DNA from 2 places in the Providencia zhijiangensis genome. Region 1 is predicted to be linked to the other one. Evidence: predicted binding sites of a transcription regulator. Region 1 holds the regulator's gene; the other holds the start of a gene.

Region 1 (12,739 bases):
CACGCTTGGCTGATCCATTCAACGCCTTCTCCTGCTTGAACGGCGCGAGGTTCTGACGTAAATACGAAGCTATCAATGGGCTCTTGAGGTGATGATGTTTCAGGCGCTGGCGTTACAGGTGATATGTCGTTATCGACATGATCGTGTTCATTATTCATGGTAAATGACCTATTCGTAGTGATGAATCAGCAATGTTTATTATAGTGTTATGCTGCTATTGATTTATAAATTAAATTTAACTTGAGGATTATGCCTAAAAACTCAACATTATCAAAGCAGAGTAATCTGGTTGCTAGGAAATAGGTGGGATAATGTAGAAGGGGGGGATAATAAATGAGGCTCCCAAAGGAAGCCTCGTATTGAATTAGTACATGACTTTTTTGCCGTAGCTTTCGAGGATGCTTTTTACTCTTTCCATCACCTCTTTTGACGGTGGTCTCACACCATCAAGTTTGTATTCTTCACCCATGGTTTCCCATTTGTGTTTACCCAGCTCATGGTAAGGGAGCAGCTCAATTTTTTCGATATTATCCATATCTTTGACAAACTCACCGAGCATATGGACTGAGTGGTCATCGTCACTCCAGCCTGGAACGACGACATAGCGGATCCAAGTCTTTTGATTGCGCTTAGCGAGGTAGCGAGCAAATTCTAAGGTGCGATGATTGGAAACGCCAACGAGTTTTTGGTGGATCTCATCATCAAGCTGTTTTAAGTCAAGCATGACAAGATCAGTGACTTCCATCAGCTCATCAATGACTGGATCATAGCGACGAACAAACCCGTTAGTGTCTAAACAGGTATGGATGTTTTCTTTCTTACAAGCGCGGAACCAATCACGAACAAAATCAGCCTGTAAAATAGCTTCACCGCCGGATGCGGTTACGCCACCGCCCGTTGCATTCATAAAGTGGCGATAAGTGACGGCTTCTTTCATTAGCTCATCAACGGTGACCATGTTACCGGTATGGGTATCCCACGTATCACGGTTATGGCAATACAGGCAGCGCATTAGGCAGCCTTGGAAGAAGACAATAAAGCGGATCCCTGGTCCATCGACGGTACCACAGGATTCGAAGGAGTGAATTCGTCCAAACATCGCAGGTGGCGAAGTGGTTGAAATTTCAGTCGTTGGAATAGTCTTTTGCGTTGTTGACATAGCAGGAACTCACAGAATGTAGAATTATAATTTGTTATCTTTGACTAAGATAGAAAGGCCCCAATGGGAGGGGCCTTTTATTTATTTTACGTTATAGAATCTTAGCAAAGTCTTACAGAGTACTGGTGAAAGTACGAGTAATAACGTCTTGCTGCTGTTCTTTAGTCAGAGAGTTAAAGCGCACTGCATATCCTGATACACGGATAGTCAGCTGTGGATATTTCTCTGGGTTTTCCATTGCGTCTAACAGCATTTCGCGGTTCATAACGTTCACGTTTAAGTGCTGGCCACCTTCGATAGAGGATTCATGGTGGAAGTAACCATCCATCAGACCCGCTAAGTTAGTTTTACGCACTTCGTCGTCTTTACCTAATGCATTTGGAACGATAGAGAAGGTATAAGAAATACCATCTTTCGCGTAAGCAAACGGCAGTTTAGCCACTGAAGTCAGTGATGCAACCGCACCTTTTTGGTCACGACCGTGCATTGGGTTAGCACCTGGTCCGAATGGTGCACCAGCACGACGACCATCTGGGGTGTTACCTGTTTTCTTACCATACACAACGTTAGAAGTGATGGTCAGAACTGACTGAGTTGGTACCGCGTTACGGTAAGTAGGCAGTTTCTGGATTTTCTTCATGAAACGTTCTACTAAGTCACAAGCGATGTCATCAACACGTGGGTCGTTGTTACCGAATTGTGGGTATTCACCTTCGATTTCGAAGTCGATAGCAATACCATCTTCGTCACGAATTGGTTTAACTTTGGCGTATTTGATTGCAGACAGTGAGTCAGCTGCAACAGACAGACCTGCAATACCACATGCCATTGTACGGTAAACATCACGGTCATGAAGTGCCATCAGTGCTGCTTCATAGCTGTATTTATCGTGCATGAAGTGGATGCAGTTCAGCGCAGTGACATACTGAGTTGCTAACCAATCCATGAAGTGGTCCATTTTGTCCATCACGGTATCGAAATCAAGAACTTCGTCCATGATTGGAGCATGTTTAGGGCCGACTTGCATTTTCAGTTTTTCGTCCACACCACCGTTGATGGTGTACAGCATAGTTTTCGCTAAGTTTGCACGAGCACCGAAGAACTGCATTTGTTTACCAACAATCATTGGGCTCACGCAACATGCGATTGCGTAGTCATCATTGTTGAAGTCAGGGCGCATTAAGTCATCGTTTTCATACTGTACAGATGAAGTATCGATAGACACTTTTGCTGCGAACTTTTTGAAGTTCATTGGCAGTTTTTCTGACCACAGGATAGTCATGTTAGGCTCTGGAGATGGGCCCATGGTATACAGTGTGTTCAGGAAACGGAAGGTGTTTTTAGTCACCATAGTACGGCCATCAAGACCCATACCAGCCAGTGATTCTGTTGCCCAGATTGGGTCACCAGAGAACAGCTCATCGTATTCAGGAGTACGTAAGAAACGAACCATACGTAGTTTCATGACTAAGTGGTCAATCAGTTCTTGCGCTTGTTCTTCTGTGATTTTACCTGCTTCTAAGTCACGTTGGATGTACACGTCTAAGAACGTAGATACACGACCAAATGACATTGCTGCACCGTTTTGAGATTTAACAGCGGCTAAGTAACCGAAGTAAGTCCATTGAACTGCTTCTTGTGCGTTAGTTGCAGGACCAGAGATGTCGTAGCCATATTTAGCAGCCATCTCTTTGATTTGACCCAGTGCACGGTGCTGTTCAGCAATTTCTTCGCGCAGTTGAATAGTCATTTGCAGGTCTTCACCTTTCTCTAATCTTTCTTGCAGAGAGGTGAATTGGTTGAACTTGTCTTTCATCAGGAAATCAATACCGTACAGCGCAACGCGACGGTAGTCACCGATGATACGACCACGACCATAAGCATCTGGTAAACCAGTTAAGATACCTGATTTACGGCATTTTAAGATGTCTGGAGTATAAACATCGAAAACACCTTGGTTATGGGTTTTACGATAGTCAGTGAAGATTTTTTTCAGGCTAGGATCTAAAGTACGATCGTAAGCTTTACATGAACCTTCAACCATTTTGATACCACCGAACGGGATAAGACCACGTTTCAGAGGTGCGTCAGTTTGTAAACCAACGACAGTTTCTAAGTCTTTGCTAATGTAACCAGCATCATGGGAAGTGATTGTTGAAGCAACGTCTGTATCAAAATCAACTGGCGCGTGAGTGCGGTTTTCGATTTTGATCCCTTCCATGACTTTTTCCCACAGCTTATCAGTCGCTGGAGTAGAGCCTGCTAAGAAAGATTCATCACCTTCATACGGAGTATAGTTTTTCTGAATAAAGTCACGGACGTTGACGTTATTCTGCCAGTCACCTTGGCTAAAACCTTGCCATGCTAAAGCGAATTTTTCATTTAATTCGGACATGATACTTTTACCTTTTAACAATGGATCTTTGAGGGATCTTAATAAATCTTTGTGTACTTGTAATAACGATCGTATTAGCCAATTTCGATTAATGTTTTTCGCTATTACGTAGATGCATTAACCAGTAAATCAGGCCGACTAACACCGCGCCGCCAATAATATTTCCGATAGTTACTGGTATTAAATTTTCGGTAATAAAGTTTCCAACGGTTAAGTTAGAAAATTGTTCTGGTGCCATGTTGATATTTGACCAAAATTCAACAGGGGCAAATTCTTTAATCATGATAGCGAGAGGGATCATAAACATATTTGCAATACTATGCTCAAAGCCACTTGCGACAAACATTGCGATTGGTAGAACTAATACTACCAGTTTGTCAGTTAGGCTACGACCGGCATAGCTCATCCAAACTGCTAAACAAACCATTAAGTTAGCTAAAATACCTAAAAAAACGGCTTCAACAAAAGTATGGTGTAATTTGTAGTTAGCTGTTTGGAGAACGTTTAATCCCCACTGTCCATTCGCCGCAGCATATTGGCCTGCAAACCAAATAATAGCGACAAAAAACAGTGCGCCAATTAAGTTGCCAATATAAACGTTGAACCAATTGAGGAACATTTTTCCCCAAGTAATTTTGCCTGTTGCTTTAGATACGATGGTCAGAACAGTGGATGTAAATAAATCAGCACCGCATACAACAACTAACATGAGTCCAAGGGAGAAGCAGATACCGCCAATCAGTTTAGTAAAGCCGTAAGGAGCACTTGCTGCGCCTGTTGTTGCAGTAATATAGAAAACGAAAGCGATAGAGATAAAGATACCAGCAGTGAATGCTGACAAGTAGGTAATAGCTGGGTGTTTGTTCGTTTTATAAACACCTACATCATCAGCAACTTGTGCCATGACAGCAGGGGATAATAAATTAAAAGGGTTGTCAGCTTTCATACTAACACTCTCTTACAAAGTTGATTAATTATAGCACGCAATTATAGTAACAAACGGGTGTGACGATAAATTTGATGTGGATCATGAAGTGTTGAGAGAACGGGGTGAAAACAGCGCAAAAAACGTCAAAACTAAACATAACCATTTGATTTTAATGTAAAAAATATTTTTTAAATTTTATAAAAAAATTTTATAAAACGACTCAAAACGGTCTCGATAAGTAAAATGTTACAGATGATTGTTAATGAATCTCGATAATTATTATGTGATTGAAATTAAATATTGCTTAAGTAAAGATAAAAGCCCAGAGGCTTTTATCTCAAATCACCTTAAACCCCCACCAAACCTATGGATTTAGTGGAGGGCTTTCTTAATTAAGCATTAGCACGCTTAGCTTTTTGCAGCTTTTCGTAAGCTGCTAAAAGCCCTTGATGAGCTGGTAATGCTTTGAGCTCTTCATCAATTGACCATAATCCGTAGAAGCTTGATTCGCCAGCAATTGCTGCCGACGCTGCATCTACTGCCTCTTGCCCATACATACGAACAAATGCTTGATAATACTGAGCAGGCTCTCTCTCTTCTTCTTGAGAAAGCAGCAGCAGAGTGTGCAAGCAGCGGTAGTAGTTAGCGCGTTCTGGCGTGAAGACAGAACTGTTGAAGTCTTGTGTCCATTCAACCCAAGCCAGTGCTTGTTCAAGATCGCCACCCGCTAAGGCTAACATTGATTTCAATTCGCCAATGCGCAGGTTGCTCCAGCCGTTATCTTTACCAACAGCCAAACCTAACAGCTCGCGCACACGGGTAAAGTCATCTAATCCGTCGTCATCTAACTGTTCAATGAGAGCAAGATAATCTTCTTTTTCCCACTGACTATCAGGGAGGGACATAATGGTATCGCGCAGGTAAGCGCCCATCGCATTGTTGGCAATATGCAAATCTTCCACAGGATAGATATCTGACATACCTGGCACTAAGATACGGCAGGCATACACACCTAAATGGCTGTAATCTGCGATATAGACTTCTGCGTCAAGTTTGTTGAAGATTGCCATTAACGTTGCAAATTCTTCTGTCGTGGTGCCTTTAAAGCTCCAATCCGCAAATGGATAATCCGCATCGTCTTTAAACATATCCCAGCTGATTAAACCGCTCGAATCGATAAAGTGGGTTTCTAAGTTTGTGTGCTCACCGACTTCTTCATCGTCAAAAGTTGGGGCGTTAAACACGTCCAAATCTTTCAGTCCACGACCTTGCAGTAATTCAGTGACTGTACGCTCTAAGGCAACACCAAAATCAGGGTGCGCGCCGAAAGAAGCAAAACACGTTCCGTTCTGTGGGTTAAACAGCACAACACAGATAACTGGGAATTGACCACCCAAAGAGGCGTCGTAACAGAAGATAGGGAAGCCTTCGTTTTCCAGTGTTTCAATCGCGGCGACTACACCAGGATAGCGAGCCATCACATTGGCAGGGATCGTTGGTAAACTAATGCTTTCGGCAATAATTTTGTTTTTTACAAAGCGTTCGAATACTTCGGATAATCCTTGCACACGGGCTTCGTTTGCCGTGTTTCCGGCTGACATCCCATTAGACACATATAAGTTACCGACGATATTCATTGGAATATAGACGGTGCTGTTATCAGATTGACGTGTAAATGGCAGGGCACAAATACCGCGCTCTTCATTACCTGATTGCAGGTCAATCAGTTGGCTACCTGCGAGTGCATTGTCGGGATCATAAAAAGCAATCAAACGCTCATCCAGCAAACCGGCTGGCAGGCTATCATCTTCAGTTAACGGGAACCATTTCTCATTAGGATAATGAACGAAATCTCCTTCAGCGATGGATTTACCTAAATAGAAATCCGCGAAGAAATAGTTGGTGGATAAACGTTCAAAATATTCACCGAGAGCAGAGGCTAAAGCCGCTTTTTTACTTGCGCCTTTACCGTTGGTAAAGCACAACGGACACTCTTTGTCACGAATATGAACGGACCAAACATTTGGAACCGGATTCAGCCAAGAGGCTTCTTCGATATCGAATCCTAAATTTTTCAGTTTGGTTTGGAATGCATCAATGGAGTCTTCGAGTGCGGCATCTTTGCCGGGAATAAATGTTTGGCTCATTGTCAGTCACTTGTAAATGGCTTGTTTCAGATAGTGGCTATGATACGGGCTTTTTGCTTGGTGCTCACGCTTTTTATGTTGAGCTCACGCTTTTTATTCAAGACAGAAAAATAGCGAAAAATTAAAATTTACTAAAATGACAGAGTCGATCACAAAACTCTCAGATTAAATCCACATAATAACGTGAGTTTATTTTTAATATTATGCTCGTTAATTTTAGTTAAAGGAAAATAGGATGAAAAACCGAAATAAAGCGCTGTTAGCCACACTGGTTTCACTGTTTGCCGCATCCGCATTCGCACAACCGAATATTACGGTGTTGGCAACGGGAGGAACCATTGCGGGGGGTGGAGAATCAGCAACAGGTTCAAGCTACCAAGCAGGGAAGGTAGGAATTGATTCTTTACTTAATGCGGTACCAGAGACTAAAAAAATTGCTAACCTGAGTGGTGAGCAGTTGGTGAATATCGGTTCTCAAGATATGAATGACCAAGTTTGGTTAACTCTCGCCAAAAAAATCAATCAAGATTGTAATAAAACCGATGGTTTTGTGATCACTCATGGTACTGACACCATGGAGGAAACAGCCTTTTTCCTTGATTTAACCACTGCCTGCAAAAAACCAATTGTGATGGTGGGGGCAATGCGTCCTTCCACGGCTTTGGGCGCTGATGGACCATTGAACTTATATAATGCCGTTGTATTAGCATCTGATAAATCTGCAGGAGAGCGTGGCGTGCTGATGGCGATGAATGACAAAGTGATCCAAGGTCGCAATGTTATGAAAATGAGCACAACAGAAGTTCAAGCCTTTGATGCCGTGAATGCGGGGGCAGAAGGTTATATTCATGATGGTAAAGTGACTTACTATAAAGCACCGGAGCCTCGTGGTGATAAACCTGTTTTTGATGTCAGTAAGTTAGATAAATTACCAGAAGTGGGTATTGTCTATAACTATGCGAATGCATCTTCAGCACCAGTGAAAGCACTGCGCGAAGAAGGCGTTAAAGGTATTGTGAGTGCCGGTGTTGGTAACGGGAATATGTATAAAACTATTTTTGATGCATTAGCTAATGCAGCGAAAGAGGATGTTGTCGTGGTGCGTTCCAGCCGCGTACCGACAGGCTATACAACGCGAAACGCGGAAGTGAATGATAATGAATATGGGTTTGTAGCATCTGAAAGATTGAACCCACAAAAATCTCGTGTATTACTGCAATTAGCATTAACACAAACGAAAGACCCGAAAAAAATCCAAGAGATGTTTGAACAATATTAATATTTAATAATAGGCGGCAGAAATGTCGCCTTTATTCTATTTTTATTACGTATAAAACGCGTTCTTTTGGTGATAAGCGAATTTATATAATCAAAATAACTCGACAATAAATACCTATAAATAAGGTAGTAAAGTTATTATCGAGCAATTCAATATCATTTATTTAACAAATTTAATTACAGAGCACCCGCTTCAGGTGTGTGTGGTTCTGAATTTTCTTGTTTGGTTTTTTCTTTAAATACCGCTACGTTTCCCGTCGATTTCGTTGCAGATTTAACCTCAGCATGACCAGAAAATATTCCGCCTTTTTTAATGGATAAACTGGAATAGCGGATGATGCCATAAATTTCACCATTGGTATCAATGCTAATAGTTTCGGTGATGCATTCACCTTCCACTTTGCCGTTTACCCATAGCTCATTACTGGTTATATTGCCGGTAACATGCCCATTTTGCATGATTTTGACGGTGTTGTTTTTACCAGTAATATTGCCAATCACAGTACCATAAATATGCACTTGTTCATTGGAAGTAATATTGCCCTCAAACACGACATCTTTGGCAATAATGGTATTGGTTTTTTCTTCGCTAACGACTGCTGTAGATGTTTGCATTTTTTCCTCAGCAATTTGTTGAGTGATTTCTTCTTTATTGATAGTGGGAGTGGGCTCTGGTTTGTTTTGTTTTTTATTGAACATGTGACTAACCTTTTTGTAATTGAAGTATAGAACCAAACAAATGATTGAAGATATAAAGGCAACGGATGCCACAAAGGTATATCTAAAAAACCACGCTATCAAAGTAAGAAACCAGAAGAAAAAACTTATGTTCAAAAACAGATATGTTTTTTTCATCCTTTAATCTCTTACGCATAAATTTGATCATGAGTATAAATTAAAATAACACATGGCAAATTAAAGAATAGAGGATAATTTTAGTTTTATCTGAAGAAATAAAGCTATGTATTTTTAAAAAATAGTCGCTAATTTTCAGCTAAAGAGCAAAATAGGGGAATGTTAAGAATATATAAATAAAAATACCCACTAATAAACATTAAGTGGGTATCATCAATACGAAATCACTGATTAATTAAATCGCCTCATTTTTAATGAGACGATTTATGAATGTGATTATTTAGCTTCGTGGACGCTTTCATTTTCACGACAGTCACCTTCAGCGCAGTGGCCATATAGATATAAACTGTGGTTAGACAGTTTAATGCCGTGGCGCTTGGCGATGTCATGCTGACGTTCTTCGATTGATTCGTCAGTAAATTCGATAACTTTGCCACAATCTAAACAAATTAAGTGGTCATGGTGATGCTGCTGAGTCAATTCAAATACGGATTTTCCACCTTCGAAATTGTGACGAGTCACAATACCTGCATCATCAAATTGGTTTAATACGCGGTAGACAGTGGCTAACCCGATTTCTTCACCAATATCAATCAGCTTTTTGTAGAGATCTTCCGCACTGACGTGATGGCACTCAGGCTCCTGAAGTACTTCCAAAATCTTCAATCTTGGAAGAGTGACTTTGAGTCCTGCATTTTTCAATGCTTTATTATTGTCTGTCATGCGGGCTTGTCCTGTATTTTAAATCATAAATTTAACAATAATGAGACGTTTTTAACAAAAATCCAGTTGTCTTCTAAACTGATTTACAATTATAGGCATGGAAAATAAAAATAGAAACCATGCATTGTCTCATTATTTTGATTCGTTCTTAAAAGCGAGTCCATTAGATGGAAGGATAATCCATCATATCGAATGGCCCCCGCTTTTAATTGACAATCTATGTCATTATTAGCCAAGGATTTCAGCCAGAGACATCTCTTCAGAGATTTGTTTAACCCAAGCGTCAACACGCTCTTCGGTCAGTTCTGGTTGACGATCTTCATCGATAGCAAGACCGATAAAGTGGTTATCGTCCGCCATACCTTTAGAAACTTCAAAGTGGTAGCCTTCAGTTGGCCAATGACCCACGATCACTGCACCACGTGGCTCAATGATGTCACGGATAGTTCCCATCGCATCACAGAAATACTCTGCGTAGTCTTCTTGGTCTCCACAACCAAACAGTGCGACAAGCTTGCCGTCAAAATCAATTTCTTCTAATGTTGGGAAAAAGTCATCCCAATCACACTGAGCTTCACCGTAGTACCACGTAGGGATGCCAAGAAGTAGGATATCAAATGCTTCGATATCTTCTTTGCTGCATTTAGCAATATCGTGAACTTCTGCAACATCTTTGCCTAATCTTTCTTGGATCATTTTGGCAATATTTTCTGTGTTACCTGTGTCACTTCCGAAGAAAATGCCTATAACTGCCATAAAGTGATTAACCTCTTGTTTTTCTAGTAGAGAGTATAAATTACCGATTCTGCTAGAACTAAAATATAGAACGAAAATAGGTAAAATTTTGCGCCTTATTTTGGCGAAAAAAACAGTGTTAGTCTGTCAAATTTGTGTGATTTACCCAGATACGGCTAGCGGTCAATTGTCTCACTAACCTGCTCAAGTTGAGCCATCAAAATTTCTTCAATTAGCTCACTTCGGCTTATGTTTTTCTCTTCAGCTAATTGGTTTAAGACCGCGACAGCGTCTTCATTTAATTTCAGCTCAACTCGACGTAGCCCTTTGACTTTGTCTCGTTTTAGCTGATTTCGCTTATTGATTCGTAATTGTTCATCCCGCGACAACGGGCTAGTTTTTGGTCGCCCAGGCCTGCGTTCTTCTGCGAACAAATCCAGTGTGGTGCGGTCAGTTTGTTCTTTTGCCATATCTACTATTGCTAACGGAAGGGGTGTGCCAGTAATTCAGCGGGCAATGATACCCTAGCTGAATCCCTAGTACCATAGGTGCATACCCCGCTAATTCATCTAATAGATTAAAAAAAAAGCACTTTTAAGAAAAAAGCATCACCCAAAGAGTAAGTGATGCTTTTTTATTCAGGTTAATGTGTCTGTTGTTGCCATAAATTGGCATAAAGACCTTTTTGTTTTAGAAGGTTCTGATGAGTTTCGGCTTCGGCGACTTCACCATTTCGTATCACGTAAATTTTATCGGCGTTCATAATGGTATTGAGGCGATGGGCAATGCTAATCACCGTTCTGCCTTGTGTGATCAACGGCATATTTTTCATGATGGCGGATTCCGATTCGTAATCCAGCGCAGAGGTGGCCTCATCGAGAATTAAAATATCAGGTTCAGTAATTAAGGCTCGAGCAAGCGCAATACGCTGGCGTTGACCGCCAGAGAGATTTAATCCTTTTTCAGATAAATGATAATTAAAGTTTTCAGGCAGAGACATAATAAACTCATAGGCTCCCGCCAGTTTTGCCGCATGGATTAATTGCTGTTCGCTCGCTTGTGGGTAACTTAATCGGATATTTTCTGCAATTGTTCCTACAAAAAGAGTGCTTTCTTGAAGGACGACACTCATTCGACGGCGTAACGCGACGGTATCTGTTACCGCTAAATCCATCCCATCTACAATAACTTGCCCATGTTGAGGGATATATAGCCGCTGTAACAATTTGGTGAGGGTGCTTTTTCCTGATCCTGATGGCCCTGTGATACCAATAAATTCTCCGGCTTTGATGGATAAAGTCAGGTTACTTAGCACCTCAGGGGTTTCAGGTTGATAACGAAAACGGATATTTTGAAACTCAATTTCCCCTTGAATGGCGCTTGAACTGGCAATGCCTTGGCGTTCATTTTCAATAGGTTTATCAAGGATGTCACCGACACGGCGCAGAGAAATAATAGTATGTTGGAAATCCTGCCAGATTTGAGCAAATCGCAGAACGGGCTGAGTAACGTGAGCGCTTAACATATTGAAAGCGACAAGTTCCCCTGGCGTGATGTTTCCTGCCAAAACTTCATTTACGCCAAGCCAGAGTAGAATAGCGGTAGTGACTTTACTGACTAACGTCATTAATTGTGTTGCCACCACACTGCGCATGGATACTTTGAAGCCTTGACTCAATTGTTGACTGAGTAATTTTTGCCAACGTTGGAAAAAGTATTTTTCAGTTGCTGTTGTTTTTACGGTTTCGATACCAGTTATTGATTCAGTTAAAAATGTGAGCCCGTTTTCATCGGCTTGGTAGGATTTTTCCGTCTGCTGGCGGATGATAGGGCCTAAAATCATCCATAGAATAAAAAACACCCCCATAGAGCCTACCAGCGTCCATGTCATTAGGCTGCTATATGAAAATAAGACGGCGATAAAGAGGATCACAAAGATAAAGTCAATAAACAGCATCAGTGTTGAGCCAGTCAAAAACTGGCGGATATGAGCTAATTCACGGACACGCGCAATGATTTTCCCTGTGGGCCTTAATTTAAAGTAATTAAGCGGCAGTGCCATTAAATGGCGATAAATTTTCCCCGAAAGTTCAGCGCTAATTTGTGTGCTGGTATGACTGAAAATTTTATTACGAATAAAGCTGTAAACAGGCTCTGCAATAGCAATGGCTAAAATTCCTAAAGCAATAACATGCAAATTAGGCAAGCTGCGCCCGACAAGCACTTTATCGATTAAGTTTTGAAATAGGAGAGGGCTTACCAGTGCAAAAAATTGCACAATTGCGGCAAGAATAAAGACGTTTTTGAGTTTTAAACGTTGGCGAATAATGGATGGAATAAACCAACTGATACCAAATGCTCTTTTTTGTTCTTTCTCCAACTGCTCTTTAATTAAAATAACGGAGTAATTGTATTCGAGGGATTCATCCCATGGTTCCTCACCGTCCCCTTTGGGGGAGAGCACGGTGAGTGGTGAATTTTGGGTGATAATATGCCAGCGTTGATTAATCAACACCAAA
Region 2 (12,739 bases), 410 kb from region 1:
GAATTGTCCCTGTCGATTGGTTAGCGGTGATCTTTAACCCCTCATTCCCATACCGCTTACTCCACATGACCACTGCGGCATTCTTGGCAGCGGCGTTTTTCATTGGTGCATCCGGCGCGTGGCATTTACTCAAAGGCAATAAATCCTCTGCCATGAAGAAAATGTTCTCCATGTCCTTGTGGTTGATCCTAATTTTAGCGCCAGTCCAAGCTTTCATCGGCGATGCTCATGGGTTAAACACTCTAAAATATCAGCCAGTTAAAGTCGCGGCAATGGAAGGTCACTGGGAAAATAAACCCGGCAAAGCCACCCCGCTGATCCTCTTCGGCATTCCAAATATGGAAAAAGAAAAAACCGAATATGCCATTGAAATTCCTTATATGGCGAGCCTGATTTTGACGCACAGCACCACCAAACAGGTTCCTGCACTAAAAGAGTTCCCGCCGGAAGATAGGCCAAATGTGTTTATGGTGTTCTGGTCATTCCGCGTGATGGTGGGCTTAGGCATGTTGATGATTGCCGCCGGTGTTTGGGGGCTATGGCTACGTTCACGTAAAAAACTGTATGACTCCAAATTGTTCCTCCGTTTTATGTTCGTCATGGCGCCATCAGGTTTAATCGCCATCTTAGCCGGTTGGTTTACCACCGAAATTGGTCGCCAGCCTTGGGTTGTCTACGGTTTACAGCGTACAGCAGATGCCGTGAGCGCCCATGGTGAAATGCACATGAGCGTGAGCTTGCTAGCCTTCTTTGTGGTGTACGGCGGCGTATTTGGCATCGGCTACATGTACATGATGAAATTAATTCGTAAAGGTATCTCCGAGGAGGCAACTCATGGGCATTGATTTACCACTAATTTGGTTTGTCATCATCGTCTTCAGTATGTTGATGTATATCGTGATGGACGGTTTTGACTTAGGTATTGGTATTTTGTACCCAGCCTTAAAAGAGAGCCAAGACCGAGATTTAATGATGAACAGTGTGGCACCGGTTTGGGATGGTAACGAAACCTGGTTAGTGCTTGGTGGTGCGGCGCTATTTGGGGCATTCCCATTAGCCTATGCCATTGTTTTAGATGCGCTATCCATCCCTCTTACCTTTATGTTGCTAGCACTGATTTTTCGTGGGGTCGCCTTTGAGTTCCGCTTCCGCGCCGATGAATCTCATCGCCGCCGCTGGGATCACGCCTTTATTTGGGGATCGATTCTTACCACATTCTCCCAAGGGATTGTGATTGGTGCGTTTATTCAAGGCTTCCACGTTGAAAACCGTGTGTATATGGGTGGCTATTTTGACTGGTTCGCACCTTTCCCTCTGTTCTGTGGATTTGGATTAGTCATCGCTTACGCCTTACTGGCATGTGGCTGGTTGATCATGAAAACAGAAGGACACCTGCGTAAAACCATGTATCGCGTGCTAACTCCATTAACACTGGTCATGTTAGCAGTGATTGGCGTGATCAGTTTATGGACGCCAATGTTAAATGAGGCGGTTTATACGCGTTGGTTTAGCTTACCAAACCTGTTTTTCTTCTTACCAGTTCCTTTATTAGTGCTCGGCTGTGTGTGGATCATTTTAAAAAGCGCCAAACGTCAACGTCACGATAGCGTGCCATTTCTCGCTGCACTCATGCTGATTTTCTTAGGGTTTACAGGATTAGGCATCAGCGTTTGGCCAAGTTTAATTCCGCCAGCAATTACCTTCCGCGATGCGGCAGGTCCTTCAGAAAGCTTAGGCTTTATGCTAGTTGGCGCCCTATTCATTATCCCTGTTATTTTGGTTTATACCTATTGGAGTTACTATGTCTTCAGAGGAAAAATTACCCCAGACCAAGGCTATCACTGATACAACTCTCCGCTCACCTTGGTGGAAGAAACTCGGTTGGATGGCAGCAATTTGGTTAGGAAGTGTATTGGCACTATTCGCATTCTCTTCCTTATTTAGATTGTTGATGACCGCCGCTGGCATGAAAGTGAAGTAAGCCCTTTGCCGCAGCATTTTAATGCTGCGGCATGTTTATAATTAGACGCTCAATAATCCTGCATCTTTTGAATAGTTTTCCTATAAACATTCATGATATGATAATGATAATAATTAACATATAATAATATTATCATTAAGAAAGGAGACGGTTAGTGGCTAGTGAACAGACTGTTGAAAAAAATATCTACCGCCCAGCGCCCCCACAGCTTATTCAAGTTAAATCCATTGTCGATATCAGCCCTTCTATTCGCAGCATCACATTTACGGGTGAAAAGTTAGCCAATTACCCAACGGAGTGTGAAGGTGGTCATCTCAAAATTTTTATTGCCCCTGACCATCAAAGCCAACCCGCGCTTCCTTTCCTCACTGAAAAAGGACGTAGCTGGCCAGAAGATAAGCCGCGCCCTTTTGTGCGCACTTACACCGTTCGCGCTATTCGCCCTGAACTCAATGAAATCGATATTGAATTTGCCATGCACGAAGGGGTAACAGGTCCTGCTTATCTGTTTGCTCGTGATGCAAAACCGGGTTATTGGCTGGGGATCACCAACCCTGGTGGCCCAGATCCACTACTACCTATCCGCACACATTATTTTATGGCGGGTGATTCAAGCTCTTTGCCTGCGATTGCGGCGTTACTGGAAAAAATGCCTGCTACCGCGATGGGACGCGTCGTTCTACGCCTTGACCACCAAGCGGATATTCGCGAGTTAGCCAAGCCAGCAGGCATCGAAATTGATTGGATCTGCGGAGACATTAGCCAAACTACCAATCTGATTAATACATTCAAATCGTGGGATATTCCAGAATCCGATGTGGGCTTTTGGATTGCCGGTGAAGATCAAATTATCCGTGAATTACGCCGTTTTATTAGACGTGAGAAAGGTTTTGGTCGCGATGATATCTATGCAATTCCTTACTGGCGATATGGCTATGATGAAGAAGGTTATCATCATGAACGTCACGCCGTCATGGACAACCCTGACGACTAATAAAAAACTGCCCCTATATTGGGGCAGTTTCATGCATTAATTAACCTGTGTAGCTAGTTAAACTAGTTGTTAGTCATTGTAAGCCAGCAGGGCCTTGTGACATAGCTGAGATCTCACACAATCATCAATCGTGAAATTGACCATCGAGACCATTTCATCGCTACTAAAGCGCTGTAACGCATCCCCTAAACCTGACTGAACACCGCTTGGTAAATCAGATTGGGTCACGTCACCGTTTACAATTACCGTTACGTTCTCACCCAAACGAGTTAAAAACATTTTCATTTGAGTGACTGTGACGTTCTGTGCTTCATCGAGGATCACAATCGCATTTTCGAATGTGCGACCACGCATATAAGCAAATGGCGCTATTTCAACTTTAGCAATCTCAGGGCGTAAACAATACTGTAGGAACGAAGCGCCTAATCGCTTCATTAATACGTCATAAACAGGTCGGAAATAAGGCGCGAACTTTTCAGACATATCTCCCGGTAAGAAACCAAGATCTTCCTCCGCTTGCAACACGGGTCTCGTGACAATGATTTTGCTAATTTCCTTGTTAATCAAGGCATCCGCAGCCAATGCAGTACTGATATAGGTTTTCCCGCACCCTGCCTCACCGTTAGCGAAAATCAACTGCTTGTGCTTGATGGAATTAATGTAGAGCTTCTGGGCTTCATTACGTGGTGCTATTGGAGTTTCATCGCGACGTTCTTTCGCCATGCCTATCGGCTCAATGCCTGTAAACTCAGCGAAGGAGGTAACGTTGTTCATATCATACCTCCCTGAACGGTCTTTGCGTGATGTACGTTTCATTTCACGACGTGCTTTTGTTGCAGCTTTCTGTCTACTCATAGTATTAACCCTTCCAGGTATCGATGATGTCAATTTCAGATGACGAACTATTCAAAACAGAGAGGAGCTCCCTTCAAGCTCTTGTGTTGCCTAGGTTGATAATTCAGGTATAAAAAAACCGGTTAGCAATCTCATCATGTCAGTTTCATGATGGAGTGGTAACCGGTTTCGCATATTGATTAACAAACACCTAGTTCTCATTAGTTTCTCCTATACAGGCGATACTCGTAAACTAAAGAATCTGCGTGACAATATTATGACAATATAAAAAATACTCGAACTCACGACAAAATATTGCATTGGCCCGAATATCATCAACCTACAACGTTTCCATACAATAAATATAGCGCGAGTTTTTTTTGAATGACAACTTTAAATTAACAAAAAATGTGTAAATACACGTATCTATCAGATAATCTGTGAAAAATTGCATATAGAAAACTGTAATAACTCGCTAAATTTACTGAGTTATTACAGTCCAATACTATTAACGAGGCTTACAGTTACCCGCTAATTGATAACCTTTTGCCTGAGCATCTGCTTCATTCGCAAAGAATTCCGCATTTTTATCCGATAAGGTTTTAAACCCTGAACAGTGGGATAAATGATATTTCTTTGAATTACGGTTACCTTTTACCTGCATCTCACCGTCCTTGTTTGGGGAAGATTGAGGTACAGGCTGAGGGACTCTTTCGCTGGGCTTATCACTCATATTTAAGCCATCACCGCTATTTTTGTGCCCTAAACTCCACGCTCTTTCACCCGTCACAAATGGGTTATGGTGCCCCATCACTTTAGCAATGCGCTGATCACGTTTTTGTTCCCATTCATTCACCGGATGCTGTTTATCCCACGCCATAAATAACTGCTGCTGTTGGCGTGACATGGATAAATTATAGCGGTCATGCATATAGAAATAGACCCGAGCAACCTGCCCTTTCACCTCGTCGCGTGGCTCAAAGATTTTCTGTTTAAAATCAATGCGGCTACGACATGCACCGTAAGAATAAGGCGCATTAGCCGGTAACTGGCCATAGCTCCAATTACTGCGGTCACCGTTCACTTCCCCAATTGAAGGCGCGAGGTTATGCATATCTGCTTCCATTCGAGAAAACACAGGGTCAGTTGAGACGCAATTTTTACGACCGCCATTCTGCCAGCACAGCCTTTGATGACCAAACACCCAAGCAGGAACAATATGTTCCCATTCAATACGCTCAGCACGGCTCTGTTGCTTACGCACTTGGTAGCCGCATGAGGCTAAATCAACTTGCCCACCACTTTTACCTGTCCATTCCCACTCACAGCCACAATATAGCGTTCCTTGTCCCTGATGATTTTGATCACCATAAACGAGGCTTTTACTGGACGTTTTCGCTTCAGTGAAATTGTTCGGTGCAGCATAAACGGAAGAGATAAATAACGAGGAAAAACATACTAACGCAATGATCATGCGCGAAAAATAAAAAATCTGTTTCAAAATAACACCATTGATAGGAAAAAAAGCAATTTATTAAATACAACACGTAAGTTATTCATGCAAAAATTGCCGAATGCACTATGTATACTCGCTAGTTGGATGAAATATAAGTCTTTTTGATATCAATTGGTACTCAATTTTATTACATCAAAAGCAATATCGGAATTTGTGCAATAATATACAAAGAATAGATAACAAGCTTGGCTAACAAAAAGCGTTAATCGCTATCAACTAACGCTTTTACTATTGCGTGATTTATTGCTTAAAGGACTCTAACAGTAAAACATTTGTGAGTATCAAACACTTGGCTTTTTTCGATATAACCACAATCCAGGTAACGAAATGCCGATAGAGAGCGCACCGACAATAAAAGATGCCCTTAAAAAGTAAGTAACCAGCGTTTCCATTAACTCTGGGGTATAGCCATATTGGGAAATTTTCACCACAGAAATCATTGCGATATAGGCGCTGATACCCGGAAACATAGGAATAACCGCTGCAACGGTAAAAACTTTCGGATGAGCCAACCACCAACGCGACCACTGAATCCCTATCATGCCAATTAAAATCGCGGCAAGAAAACTCGCCCATTCAATTTGCAACCCCAGCGACATTAAAATCATTCGTGAACCATAACCAATCGCGCCTAATAACCCGCAATATTTCAATGCCCTCACAGGCACATTAAACACCATTGCAAAACCAACAGCAGGGACAGCCGCTAAGACCATTTTCTCAATTAGCTCAATGAAAAACATTAGGCCCACTCCCTCAGATTCCAAATGATCATCGCCAATACAACGCCGATACAGGTTGCCAGCGTTAATAAGCTGGCCATCATCCAACGAGCAATTCCTGTATTCACGTGGCCTTTGAACATATCCGCCACCGCATTAATTAATGGAAATCCTGGAACTAACAACAGCACGCTTGCCGCCATCGCAATGGTTTCAGTCACATTTAAATAGGGCACTTTGAGTAATAAACCCGAAACGGATGTCGCGACAAATGCTGTAATGCAGAAGTTAATCAATGGGTTAATCTGGCGAGATGTTAACACTTGCCGGATATACATCGCACAGCCACTCGCCATAAAAGTGATCAACGCACTTTCCCAACCACCTCCGTTAAGGGAACTGAAGCAAGCACAAGAAAGCGCCACCATCACCACCATTAGCCAGCGGGGATAACGTAGTGGTTTGATGCCCGATAATTTTTTTTGTAGTTGTTTACGGTCAAGTAAATGGTGTTCAACGAGGATCACCGCATGCTGAACTTCAGTCACCACATGCATATTAATGCCACGGTCAATAATCCGCCGAGTCGATGTTAAACAACGCCCATCGATGATTGTGGTTAATACGAGTGAGTTAGATGAAATCGCACTATCTACCTGACTAGCGCCCAAAGCAATGCCTAAACGTGTTGTTAACTGCTCAACCAACATACTCTCAGCCCCATGCTGTAATAGCAACAAACCGCATTCAATACACAGCTTTGTAATTTCTCTCTGTGTATCAACAAGCATTTCTTCTCCCTGCGTTTTTTCATCCGCTATGCAATCCTTCATTCTCTCCCCCAAGGATTTGACAAAAATTCAGATATTGATTTAAACATGATAATATTCATATACATCATAGAGGAAAATAACAAACTGAATTATGACCTCTTTCAGATAATTTAGCCCCGTGCCGCCATTTTGTTAGGAAATTGATTTCATGAACCAGACAAGTTCAGCCAAAACACCAAAAGGACAGCGCCGCCATCAAGCACTTATTATGGCTGCGGCGGATATTTTTCTGCAATACGGTTTTGAAGGCACGACATTAGATATGATCATCGAACGCGCGGGCGGTTCCCGGTCGACGTTATATAAAAACTTTGGAGATAAAGAAGGCTTATTTGCCGCAGTCGTGGCACATATGATAGACGATATTTTTACCGAACCAGACCATAAAGAGCCGCCTTTAAACAACATAGAAGCGGTATTATCGTTTTATGGTTCGCGTTTTTTAGTCAATGTGATTAAACCCCAATCTATCGGGCTATATCGCCTAATATTGGGTGAATACAACCGCTTCCCTGATATTAGCCAACTCTTTTTCGAACAAGGCCCCGTGCAAAGCTATCAGCGCCTTGCCGAAAAGCTTGCACAAATTCCGACTGTCAAAGTCGATAAAGCCACACTGTTAAGTATTTCATCCCGTTATCTAGAGATGCTAAAAGCGGATGTTTTTATCAAAACCTTCTGTGTCGAAAACTTTAAACCTAGCGATGAATTTATCCATCAACAAATCGGGCTTTCCGTGGATATCATCGCTAGCTATATTCGTAAAATTAGTGCTAGTAAATCATAGTCCATTTAAAATTTCAGTGGCTCGCTGTTGCGCAGCTTGAGAGCTTTCCACTAAAATAACTTTAGGCCCATACAGAGATGAAATAACAGGTGCAGTTCGCTCCATTTCATCTTTATCCCCCCCATCTGGCTGTAACGTGATCACCATCGCTCGACAATATTCTGCCATCGCCTCTCTTCCATCTTTCAACCAACGACGCACGAATTTCATACATTCCATATCTTCTGCTGTTGGTTTCCCTTTCTGTTCCATAGGTGGATAAATTAAAACAAACGGGGTCTTTTTCGCTAATAATTGTTCAAGTTCCGATAACCATGACTGAGTTTCCACCATTGACGTTGGAAACGTATTCATCGCGCAGACAGGCCAGTTCTGAGTATTAATCATAATACTGTTATTCATTATCATTCCTTACGTTGGGTTGTTAACTCAATAAAGTGTACTGAAATGTACACTTTATCATTACAGGCAGTCAAGAATGATTCTCATTTATAGTTTGCAATTTATGCTATAGCCACTTCCTTTAATATTGGTATGATTAATTTGATAAAAATTAAAACTCATTGAAATATTCATCATTGGCCGATGTCTTTTTAAAAAATGGGATGCTATGCTGGCCGAAATATGACTTTTGAAAGTGAAAATATAATGAAGAATATTCTGCCAATTGCATTGGGCCTATTTGTTTCGCTGACTGCATTGAATGCAAATGCAGGACAAGTTTGTGACAAATATTTCAAAGAAATGAATGCGCTAGTTCAACAAGCGGAAGAACAATATAAAAACGAGCCTAATGCCAGTGAACAAATCGCATTAATGAAGTCGCAATTAGAAGACGCGAGGAAAACCCTCGCAAGTTATCCTGAAGATACGCAAGAGCAAGCATGCGGCCAGGCATTAACAGCTATTGAGCAGGCAAAAGAAACTGTCAATAAACCCTAATTGCTCCAAAGAAAAAGACCTGATAGCTCAGGTCTTTTTTATGAATCCAGTCTGTGTATTAAATAATAAAACTATCTTACGACTAAAACGGATATTTTTGCATAAGAGACGATCCCTGAAGCATTCGAACCCAATAAGTGGGTTGAGATACTTGGGTTACGTGAGCCAACCACAATAAGGTCGGCATGAACTTTCTCAGCTTCGTCTAATACTTTTTCTCTTGGCGAACCGAACTCCACTTTATAAGAGATCCTATCCGCGGGGAAATCCATATCTTTCACAATGTGATTAACCAGTTCAACCAGCTGTTCTTCCGAACGTTCAATGGCCTTTTTCGTAAATGAGGCGAGCAAATCATAATGATAGCTATAACTCATCGAAAATCTTGAAACATCCGGCACTGAGTGAAATAGATGAATGTTAGCGTTATCCATTTTTGCTAAATGAATGGCTTGCTTTAACGCTTTATCGGTCAATGCATCTTCAGAAATATCAACGGGAACCAAAATAGTTTTATTCATATAAGCCCCTCTCAAGGATGTATCTCTCATTCAATTTATTCGTTTTTTGAATAGATGAGATAGCGGTTTAATGGTTATTGTTTTGCCAAGAAAAGTATAGTCTGAATAAAATGAAAATGCCGTGAACTGGTTTACTAATCTGACAATCAATTCAGTAAATAATCACAACATTTGGCAACTTATTCAATCTAATCCTCTTCTAGATGCCATTTATGTAATATTCGATGAATAAATGGCGTGACGATTAAGCCAATACTAATAATGAATACACTTTGTAAAAATAAACCATAAATAGCAATAAAGAAACGGCCTGTTTGGGTGATTGGTGCAGGCTCAATCGCTTGGCCACTCAGCATTGATAATGCGTTTAGCATAGATTCCATTATCGAATGCCCTTCAATAAAATAAAAACCAATAATCCCAGGCAGTAAGCCAATAAAAAACACTAATAACGCTAAAAAATAAAAACGCAGAACTCGCAAAACAAAATGTTCCATGCGCATTAATTCTTTAGTGAATTTCTCCATAAAAATCCCACTCAATCCATACCGATATGCCAATTCAACAATGATCTTGTAAACGACATAAAAAAACCTATGCAACATTATGGAAACTTCATTGCATAGGTTTTAAAAAAGAATAAATTAACGAACAACCAGTACGGATGTTTCTGCGTAGCGAACAATTCCTGCCGCTGTAGAACCTAACAAGTGGGTCGTAATATTTGGACGGCGAGAACCAATCACAATAATATCAGCATTAATATCCTTTGCGGTGTTAATCACTTCATCACGAGGTGAACCAAACGTGATAGTGTAACTGACATCATCATGAGGAAGATCAATCGAATCCATCAACATTTTCATATCTTCTTCTGCTTTCACTGTCGCTCGGTCTTTAATTTCCATATAACCCAACGCATACGCATTAATAATCGCCGAAGAGATAGGCAATACGTGGATCAGATGAATTTTTGCGCCAGATTGTTTCGCTAAATTTACCGCATGACGAACCGCTTTACTGGTCAACTCTTCTTCAGTAAGATCGATAGGGACCAAAATCGTTTTGTACATAAGCCCTCCTGATAAATTATCGAATAAACATTAACAGTAAAATTATAATCAACTGTACGTAAATGTCTCTTATCTCAAAAGATAAATGAGATCTCCGGCTACAAATTCACAACATTATTCCTTTATCAGCATCTAAATTCACTTCAGCACTCGGAGAAAAAGCGAAAAATATTAAATATTTTTCGCCAGAATTAAATGAGATTGTAGCAAAACGAACCAATGAAACCATTAATCAATTTGTTTTTTAAGCACTTTTTAGATTTTCGATGAGATAAAAAATTTTAATAGTTATATGAAAAAAGGGGTTGATTTCTTAAATGAGAATAGTTATCTTTTATCTCGTGAATAGTTGAGTAAATTACTCGGTCTTTTCACAACGACATTGCTCACATTGCTTCCAGTTTAGCTGGCCAACTCATTTGAGTTGGCCTTTTTTTTATTTTATTGGCTAGCAATATTTCATCAAAACTTAACCTGCAATATCCGTCATTTATTGAGGATAGCGCCTCCAAAGCTCCAGTTTTTTAAATGTCCGACATAAGTTAAACGCTCTGTTGGCATAAAGGTAGGTACGTCCCCTGAACGCATATGCAAAATATCAGCTGGTGTAATCCATGATGAGTTCCCCTCAAATAGCGGCACACCTGCATATTTATACGCATCTAGGACAAACTGCGAACAAAAGAAACCGTTGGCTTGTTCAATATCATCCCCTAATTGCACTGTAGCCAGTGTTTTAAGACAAAAATTACGGATAGTCTGTCCAATCAGCGGTAGTTCACAGACGCGCTTTGTCAGCATCCATGGCGCAATCATGATGATCCCTTTCATGTTGTATTTACCTCCATCATTAGCAGTAGAAAACTCACGCAGTTTTTCTGCATGAAATGACGTCAATAAGTTATGTCGTAATACAACCATATTATTAGAATCTGTGATTGCTTGGTCGAGAGGAATAATTCTGACCCCACTCCCAACCGATTCTGCCACCTGACCAAATCCTAAATAAATAGAAGCGTGACTCACCCCGCTCACGCTAAATAAGCGGATCCCCCACGAGTTCATCCCCGTAGCTGAAGATAAAAGGATATCTCCAGGCAACATATCTGCCACCGTCAATGTTTCAACTGAATCCTTAATCGGGATTGTGTTTGCATGCTGAATACTAAATTTCAGCTTATTTGATTCATCGTCAGTTTTAAATTGTGTTGAACAACCATTTATAAATAGAAAACAAAAAAATAGCATCCATTGGCATAATTTCATCTACACATATCCATTTTAGTTGTATTTATCATTATCCTCGACCTCGATTTTATCGAGAGAATATGACTATCACACTATTTTATTTTCTTTAATAGATAGAAACTGAGTGGCGATCACAAAAAATCGCTGAATGATCATGAACCATTCCAATGCTAAAACACCATCAGATAATTCAAAAAAAGATATGGATATATGAAAGGGATTTATTATTGCATTACTTAAACCCTCTAGCCAATCTAGAGGGTCACATCTTACCCTGAAATTAACTTAGATATATTCCGGATAAAATACGCTGATAGAGTGATAGGTTTTCTTTTCTGTAGCTTTATTTTTCTGTACCGCAACGAACGGCTTATCTTTTAGCTCTTCAGGTAAAGCCGTAGCATTTTCCTTTGCAATCACAGAAACTTGAATATTACGCTTAGAACGACTTAACTTGAACGGCATCCCTAATAAACGACGAGCTTGGTTATTACTTACCATCATAAACTCCTTAACTAAAAAATTTAAATTCATAAACTGAACATCAAAAAAAATAGTCAGTGTAGGTCACTAGGTTTATTTTATTCCCGCATTATCTAAAAAATAAAATAAGTAACTTTAGTAGTATAGCAGCAATAAAATATTATTTAATGAAGATTTACTGAACAGTCTCATGGCGTTATTAATCAATTTCTCGAAGAGTAACAATAAAATAAATCTCTAATATTTGATTAATTACAGAAAGATAACTCCAATATTAAAACTAATAAGATAGATATCAGTTAAAAATAATCTCGGCTTTATTTATATTATCGATAAAAACTGATATTACCGGATTGACTCCCCATAAATACGCTCAGTATAGTAAGAAAACAACACATATGAGGTACTTATCAATGAAGACGATTGGACTTATCGGGGGAATGAGCTGGGAATCAACCCAACTCTATTATCAGCAAATAAATGAAGGTATTAAGCAGAAACTTGGAGGGTTACATTCCGCTAAGATTGTTTTATACAGCGTTGATTTTGCTGAAGTTGAATATTTTCAATCTCACGGTCAATGGGATCTTGCTGCCGACCATTTAGCAAAAGCAGGAATGAGATTACAAGCGGCCGGCGCTGATTTTTTGGTTTTGTGTACAAATACCATGCACAAAGTCGCCCCACAAATCGAAGAAAAATCCAACCTTCCTCTCCTTCACATTGCAGATACAACAGGTGAACAAATAATACAATCAGGCATTACAACTATTGGGTTGTTAGGTACTGCATTTACCATGGAGCA

What was found. Region 1 encodes Fur, which represses iron uptake genes when iron is present. Its sites were predicted from a motif close to ATAATAATGAGAACNACTATCAA; they were not measured.
Region 2: the regulator Fur is predicted to act here: its motif matches at 2,079-2,101, upstream of QS795_RS07410 (siderophore-interacting protein).

Annotation. Positions count from the first base shown of each region.
Region 1 covers NZ_CP135990.1:1,204,646-1,217,384, forward strand. Annotated here, with positions in the region: gene QS795_RS05405 (BPSS1780 family membrane protein) at 1-158, opposite strand, end outside; gene pflA (pyruvate formate lyase 1-activating protein) at 365-1,099, opposite strand; gene pflB (formate C-acetyltransferase) at 1,272-3,554, opposite strand; gene focA (formate transporter FocA) at 3,643-4,500, opposite strand; gene ycaO (30S ribosomal protein S12 methylthiotransferase accessory factor YcaO) at 4,875-6,629, opposite strand; gene ansB (L-asparaginase 2) at 6,865-7,908, shown strand; gene QS795_RS05435 (bactofilin family protein) at 8,085-8,606, opposite strand; gene fur (ferric iron uptake transcriptional regulator) at 9,039-9,485, opposite strand; gene fldA (flavodoxin FldA) at 9,714-10,241, opposite strand; gene ybfE (LexA regulated protein) at 10,397-10,690, opposite strand; gene QS795_RS05455 (type I secretion system permease/ATPase) at 10,864-12,739, opposite strand, start outside.
Region 2 covers NZ_CP135990.1:1,612,180-1,624,918, reverse strand. Annotated here, with positions in the region: gene QS795_RS07425 (cytochrome ubiquinol oxidase subunit I) at 1-845, shown strand, start outside; gene cydB (cytochrome d ubiquinol oxidase subunit II) at 835-1,845, shown strand; gene QS795_RS07415 (DUF2474 domain-containing protein) at 1,802-1,981, shown strand; gene QS795_RS07410 (siderophore-interacting protein) at 2,136-2,975, shown strand; gene phoH (phosphate starvation-inducible protein PhoH) at 3,045-3,830, opposite strand; gene QS795_RS07400 (endonuclease) at 4,318-5,283, opposite strand; gene QS795_RS07395 (threonine/serine exporter) at 5,607-6,068, opposite strand; gene QS795_RS07390 (threonine/serine exporter family protein) at 6,068-6,880, opposite strand; gene QS795_RS07385 (TetR/AcrR family transcriptional regulator) at 7,029-7,667, shown strand; gene QS795_RS07380 (hypothetical protein) at 7,662-8,069, opposite strand; gene QS795_RS07375 (DUF5339 domain-containing protein) at 8,316-8,609, shown strand; gene QS795_RS07370 (universal stress protein) at 8,681-9,130, opposite strand; gene QS795_RS07365 (hypothetical protein) at 9,319-9,657, opposite strand; gene QS795_RS07360 (universal stress protein) at 9,775-10,203, opposite strand; gene QS795_RS07355 (YaeF family permuted papain-like enzyme) at 10,690-11,469, opposite strand; gene sra (stationary-phase-induced ribosome-associated protein) at 11,737-11,952, opposite strand; gene QS795_RS07345 (aspartate/glutamate racemase family protein) at 12,348-12,739, shown strand, end outside.